One region of the Brevibacterium sp. K72 genome, then DNA from elsewhere that is predicted to be linked to it. Evidence: riboswitches for the same ligand, from Rfam matches in the RefSeq annotation. Region 1 holds a riboswitch; the other holds the start of a gene.

Evidence for each region. A riboswitch is a leader RNA that binds a small molecule or an ion and turns the genes downstream of it on or off. The one in region 1 is predicted to bind thiamine pyrophosphate.
Region 2: it holds a riboswitch for thiamine pyrophosphate, as region 1 does, so the genes downstream of both, thiO (glycine oxidase ThiO) here and thiC (phosphomethylpyrimidine synthase ThiC) in region 1, are expected to answer to the same signal.

Annotation. Positions count from the first base shown of each region.
Region 1 is NZ_CP191582.1:1,418,730-1,422,132, reverse strand. Features, by position in the region: gene ACQ1RG_RS06305 (M18 family aminopeptidase) at 1-838, shown strand, start outside; TPP riboswitch at 1,164-1,274, shown strand; gene thiC (phosphomethylpyrimidine synthase ThiC) at 1,271-3,061, shown strand; gene ACQ1RG_RS06295 (TAXI family TRAP transporter solute-binding subunit) at 3,101-3,403, opposite strand, start outside.
Region 2 is NZ_CP191582.1:2,495,779-2,499,181, reverse strand. Features, by position in the region: gene ACQ1RG_RS11175 (ketopantoate reductase family protein) at 100-1,014, opposite strand; gene thiE (thiamine phosphate synthase) at 1,011-1,688, opposite strand; TPP riboswitch at 1,712-1,814, shown strand; gene thiO (glycine oxidase ThiO) at 1,805-2,986, shown strand; gene thiS (sulfur carrier protein ThiS) at 2,983-3,219, shown strand; gene ACQ1RG_RS11155 (thiazole synthase) at 3,221-3,403, shown strand, end outside.

The sequences.
Region 1 (3,403 bases):
GCTGGCCATCCACCTCGACCGGCAGGTCAACGAGGGCCTCACCCTCGACAAGCAGCGCCACACGACCCCGATCGTCGGTCTCGCCGACCTTGCCGAGGCCGACGTCCTCGAGCTCCTCGCCGCCTCCGCCGAGGTGGACCCCGAGCTCATCGTCGGCCACGACGTCTACACGATCCCCGTCCAGGAGCCTGCGCGCTTCGGTGCCGCGGACGAGTTCTTCGCCTCGCCGAGGCTGGACAACCTCCTCTCCGTCCACGCCGGGGTCAGCGCGATGGTCGGGCTCGACGCCGAGGCGCTCGACCACCTCGCCCTCTTCGCCGGGTTCGACCACGAGGAGATCGGGTCGAACTCTCGGTCCGGGGCGAGCGGACCGTTCCTCGCCGACGTCGCCGAGCGCATCGTCGCCTCCCTCTACCCCGACGCGACTCGCAGCGACCACCTCGCCGCGCTTGCCAGGTCGGTGTGCGTGTCCTCGGACGCCGGTCATGCCGTCCACCCGAACTATCAGGAGCGGCACGACCCGCAGGTGCGGCCCCGCCTCGGCGGCGGACCCCTGCTCAAGCACAACGCGCAGCAGCGCTATGCGACCGACGCCGTGGGCACCGCGGTGTGGGCTAAGGCGTGCACTGCGGCCGGGGTCGAGTACCAGGACTTCGTGTCGAACAACTCGGTGCCGTGCGGGTCGACGATCGGACCGCTGACGGCGACGCGGATGGGGATGACGACCGTCGACGTGGGACCGGCGCTCTACTCGATGCACTCGGCGCGGGAGATGTGCGCGATCAGCGACGTCGTCGCCCTCGGTGCCGCCGCCAAGGCCTTCCTCCAGGGAGCGTAGGGGCCGGCGCCGCCATTCCGCACGCCGATCCACGCGCAGCCGACATTTCCAACCCCGATCCACGCTGGGCCCGAATTCCGCGTCGCCCAAGACGCGGAATTCCGGCTGCGCGTTGATCGAGAGCGACCGACTTCGCGGGAGCATCGATTTTCTCCCGCCGCGTTGATCGAGCGCGACCGGGTACGCGGTGATCGAGGGCGATCGGCAGTCGCCGGGCGGTCGACGAGGTGGCCGCCGAACAGTCGACGAGGTGGTCGCCGAACGGTCGACGGGCGGTCGACGAGACGCGCTGTTTTGTGGCGACGCGCACACTGTGATAGTCGTTGTGTGACCCCACGGGGGCCTCCGGCAGGAGGCTGAGATCGGGCTAAGGCCGCTCGAGACCGTTGAACCTGATCCGGTTGATACCGGCGGAGGAAGAGAGGATCGCAGATGACTGCGCCTACCCCTGACACACCCGAAAACACCACGCCCGCCGAGGACTACTCCCTCGAGCAGTACCCCTCGCATTCGCTCGCCTGGGTCGAGGACAGCGAGCACGGCATCCGCGTCCCGGTCACCCGCATCGACCTCGAGGACACGAACGGCCGCCCCAACGAACCCGTCCACGTCTACCGCACCGTCGGCCCCGGCGCCGTTCCCGAACACGGGCTTCCGCCGCACCGCGCGCCCTGGATCGACGACCGCGACGACACCGAGACCTACGAGGCGCGCGGACACCTCATCGAAGACGACGGCCGAGCCGCCGTCCGTCGCGGGGCGCCCTCTCAGCAGTGGCAGGGTCCGGAACGGTCACCTCGGCGAGCGAAGAACGGACGCACCGTCACGCAGATGCACTACGCCAGGAAGGGCATCATCACTCCGGAGATGCGCTACGTCGCGATCCGCGAGCAGTGCGACGTCGAACTCGTCCGCTCCGAGGTCGCCGCAGGCCGGGCGATCATCCCGTCGAACATCAACCATCCCGAGTCCGAACCGATGATCATCGGCAAGGCGTTCCTCGTCAAGATCAACGCGAACATCGGCAATTCTGCGGTGACGAGCTCGATCGCCGAGGAGGTGGAGAAGCTCCAGTGGGCCGCGAAGTGGGGTGCCGACACCCTCATGGACCTCTCGACGGGCAACGACATCCACACCACCCGCGAATGGATCATCCGCAACTCCCCGATCCCCATCGGCACCGTCCCCATCTACCAGGCGCTTGAGAAGGTCGACGGCGACGCCGAAGCGCTCACCTGGGAGATCTACCGCGACACCGTCATCGAACAGTGCGAGCAGGGCGTCGACTACATGACCGTGCACGCCGGCGTGCTGCTCCGCTACGTCCCGCTCACCGCGGACCGGGTCACCGGCATGGTCTCTCGCGGGGGCTCGATCATGGCCGGCTGGTGCCTGGCCCACCACGAGGAGAACTTCCTCTACACCCACTTCGACGAGCTCTGCGAGATCTTCGCCCAGTACGACGTCGCCTTCTCCCTCGGCGACGGGCTGCGTCCCGGATCGATCGCCGACGCCAACGACGCCGCACAGTTCGCCGAACTCGACACCCTCGCCGAGCTGACGAAGCGCGCGTGGGCCCACGACGTCCAGGTCATGGTCGAAGGTCCCGGCCACATTCCGCTCCACCTCGTGCGGGAGAACGTCGAGAGGCAGCAGGAGCTGTGCGACGGCGCGCCCTTCTACACCTTGGGTCCGCTGGTCACGGACATCGCTCCCGGTTACGACCACATCACCTCGGCGATCGGGGCCACGGAGATCGCCCGCTACGGCACCGCGATGCTCTGCTACGTCACCCCGAAGGAGCACCTGGGCCTGCCCGACCTCGAGGACGTCAAGACGGGCGTGATCACGTACAAGATCGCCGCGCACGCCGCCGACGTCGCGAAGGGACATCCCGGGGCGAGCGCCCGTGACGACGCACTGTCGAAGGCGCGGTTCGAGTTCCGCTGGCGCGATCAGTTCGCCCTCGGCCTCGACCCGGAGACAGCGGAGGCATTCCACGACGAGACCCTGCCCGCCGAACCGGCGAAGACCGCGCATTTCTGCTCGATGTGCGGGCCGAAGTTCTGCTCGATGCGCATCTCCCAGGACATCCGCGACACCTACGGAAGCGCCGAGGCGCAGGCCGCGATCGCGGGCATGCAGGCCAAGAGTCGGGAGTTCCTCGAGCGCGGGGCCCAGGTGTACCTTCCCGAGCCGACGGTCGGCCCCCGCCGAGGCTGAGGCGCCGGGGGCGCTGCCAGCGTCGGGTGACTCAGTCCCTCACTTCTGCAGCTCGTCGAGGGCTTTCTGCGAGCCGGGGGCGAGTGTGATCGGCTCCGGCGGCACCGCAGTGTCGAGTGTGATGTCCTTCGCGGCCGCGTGGACCTTCTCGAGGTCGGCCTTCTTGTCATAGATGAGCTTCGTCAGCGCGCACTGCGTGCCCTCATCCATGTCGTTGCGGACCATGAGGACGTTCGGGGTGACGATCGTCTTCACCGTGCCCGCGCCCTTGTAGGTGTCGGCGGGGATCTCGGCCACCTCGTAGACGGGGTTGAGCTCCTTCATCTTGCTCTCGAGCCCGGA
Region 2 (3,403 bases), 1.1 Mb from region 1:
CTCTCCGGTCTCGCCGAGGCGGCCCATCGTCTCCGCGCAGGCGGCGGCCGGTGCGCGCGGGCTTCCGAAACCGTGGCCAGGCTGCAGACCCCTCTCCGGTCATCCCGCCCGGTCGATCTCGCCTGCTCGCAGCTGCACGAGAGTGAGGTCGAGCAGCGGGGTCGCGACCCCGAGTCCCGCCGCGGTCGCCGCGAGGCTGCCGAGGATGTGCTCGGTCTCGTTGGGCAGTCCGGCGGTGACGTCGCGATAGAGCGATGAGGTGAATGAGGAGCCCTCGGCGGTGAGCATCGAGAGCGTCACCGCGCGGGAGCGCGCCGAGATCGGGTGTCCGGCGCCCATCGCCACGGCTTCGAGCTCGTCGACGATCGCGACGACGTGGGGTTCGCCGCCGGCGGCCATGATCGCCCCGACGGGCGCCCGGAAGAGGCACGTGACCACGCCGGCTGCGGCGATGAAGACCCACTTCTCCCAGAGTGCGTCATCGATGGCATCGATGACCTGGAGGCGGAAGCCGGGGACGTCGAGGGCCTCGACGATCCCGGAAGGCACCTCTCCCCCGCCGAGGCGGCCGATCGTCATCGTCGCCATGTCCGTCATCTGCACAACGTCGTATCCGCGCATCGTGCCGATGATCTTCACGAGGCCCCCGAGCACCTGCCCGGGGAACTCCCTGTCCAGGCGGTCGATATGGGCCATGCCGTTGAGGAACGGAATGATGAGCGTGTCCGGCCCGATCGCCGGGCGAATGTCGTCGATGACCTGGTCGAGGCCGCCGGCCTTGACGGCGATGAGGACGAGGTCCGCAGGGATCGGGTTCGCTGCGAGCTCCTCGGCGGTCGTCACGGCCACCGGGTTCGTCCTGTCCTCGTCGGGGCCGATGAAGCGCAGCCCCGATGCGCGCAGCGCCTCGGCGCGCTCGGGTCGGACGAGGAAGGTGACGTCACGTCCGGCTTCGACGAGGCGGGTGCCGAACGCTCCCCCGGTGGCCCCGGCTCCGGCGATGAGGATCCTCACAGCTCTCCCTTCAGGGTCGCTGCCGCTGCGGCGGGATCATCGGCCTCGGTGACGGCGCGGACGACGACGATGCGCTCGGCTCCGGCTTCGCGCACCGCGTCGAGCCGCTCACCGGCGGCGATGCCGCCGATCGCGAACCAGGGGGTGTTCACCCGTCCGGTGATCTCCCGCAGGGGCTCGAGGCCGACGGCCGGTCGCCCGGGTTTCGTCGGGGTCTCCCACACGGGCCCGAGGCAGAGGTAGTCGATGTCGGGGTCGGCGTCGGCGGCGAGCGCCTGGTCGATCGAGTGGGTCGAGCGGCCGAGGAGGACGTCGGGTCCGAGCACGGCACGGGCCTGGCCGCTCGTGAGGTCACCCTGTCCGACGTGGAAGACGTCGGCGCCGACGAGGAGGGCGACGTCGGCACGGTCGTTGACGGAGAAGAGCCTGCCATGGCGGCGGGCGGCGTCCCGGAGGACCTCGAGGGCGGCGATCTCCTCTCGTGCCTCCAGGCTCTTGTCGCGCAGCTGGATGATGTCGACGCCCCCGGCGTATGCGGCGTCGAGGAACGCGGCGAGATCGCCCTGCTTGGTTCTGGCATCGGTGCAGAGGTAGAGGCGGGCCTCCTCGAGCGAGCGCCGACGCGCGGTTCGAGTCGTGGTCTGCGTGTCTCGCTGGGCGGAGGACGTTGTCATCGCGGGAACCATGCTCCTAGAGTAGAGGAGTTCGCGGGAGCCTCGCTGGGAGGCTGAGAGGGCTTCGTGCCGACCGCCGCACCTGATGCGGGTCATGCCGCCGGAGGGAGAATACAGTGCACGTCATCGTCGTCGGGGCCGGGATCATCGGGCTCGCCACAGCATGGGAACTGCGTGGCCGGGGAGCGTCGGTCACGCTCATCGACCCCGCACCCGGCGAAGGGGCCTCGTATGCCGCCGCCGGCATGATCGCCCCGGCCGCGGAGATCGCATGGGGCCAGTCCCCGCTCTTCCCCCTCATGCGCACCTCTGCCGATCTCTACCCCGACTTCGCCTCGCGACTCACCGCCGAGACCGGGCACGACCTCGGCGAGACGAGAACCGAGACCCTCGTGTGCGCCGGAGACAGGGCGGACCTCGCGACCCTGCGGGACCTGCGCGCTCTGCAGACCGAGGCGGGGTCCGAGGTAGAGCTCATCACCGGGTCGCGGGCCCGTGATCTCGAGCCTGCGCTCTCGCCGGGGGTGAGCGGGGCGGTGCGCATCCCCGGCGACCATGCGATCGACCCACGACGGATCACCGGCGCCCTGCTCTCGCTCCTCGACGACGACATCGTCCGTGAGGAGGCGACCGGACTCGTCCGCGTCAGCGGCCGAACAATCGGTGTCACCCTCGCCGATGGGCGCAGCCTCGCGGCCGACCAGATCGTCCTCGCCGCCGGAGAAGCGGCGGGATCGATCGCAGGCACCCCCGACCTGCCGCTGCGCGCCGTCCACGGCGACATCATCCGGCTGCGCACCGACCCGAGCGCGCCACCGCTGCTCACCCGCACCATCCGCGGACTCGTCGCCGGTCGGCCCGTCTACATCGTCCCCCGTCCCGACGGGGAGCTCGTCCTCGGCGCCACGTCCCGGGAGGACGGTCGCCCCGGGGTGCTCGCCGAGGGCGTCCACCGTCTCCTCCACGACGCCGAAAGGCTCGTGCCCGGGATCCTCGACGCGGAGGTCACCGAGATCACTGCCCGTGCCCGGCCTGGTTCCCCCGACGATCTCCCGTTCGTCGGGCGCACGGATCCCGGCTGCGTCGTCTCCACTGGGTACTTCCGCCACGGGGTCCTCCTCACCCCGCTCGGGGCCCGCTTCGGCGCCGACCTCGTCTGCGGCTCGGACTCCCCGTGGCTGCCCGCAGGGGCGCCCGCGGCCCTTGCTCCCCGCCGCTTCTCCGAAGCCGCACAGTCGAACGAGAGCCCGTCTCCGCGCCTCGTGGCGGCGATGACCACAGCAAGGAAGGAACCATGACCATCACACTCAACGGGGAGAGCAGCGAGCTCGCCTCAGGCACCACGGCCCGCTCGCTCGTCGAGCACGTCACCGGCAGGCAGCTCGCGACGGACGGGACTCCCGTCGACGGAGGCCGTCTCGGGGTGGCCCTCGCCGTCGACGGTGAGGTCATCCGCCGTGGACTCTGGGCCGAGTTCGCCATCGTCGACGGCCAGACCGTCGACATCGTCACCGCTGTGCAGGGAGGCTGAGATGAGCTGGACGATCGACGGAGCGACCTTCGACTCCCACCTCGTCATGGGCACCGGAGGGGCGAGCACCCTGAGCATCCTCGAGAACGCACTGACCGCCTCGGCGACGGAGCTGACGACCGTGGCGATCCGCCGTTTCGACGCTGACGCCAGGGACTCGGTCTTCGCCCTCCTCGAACGCCTC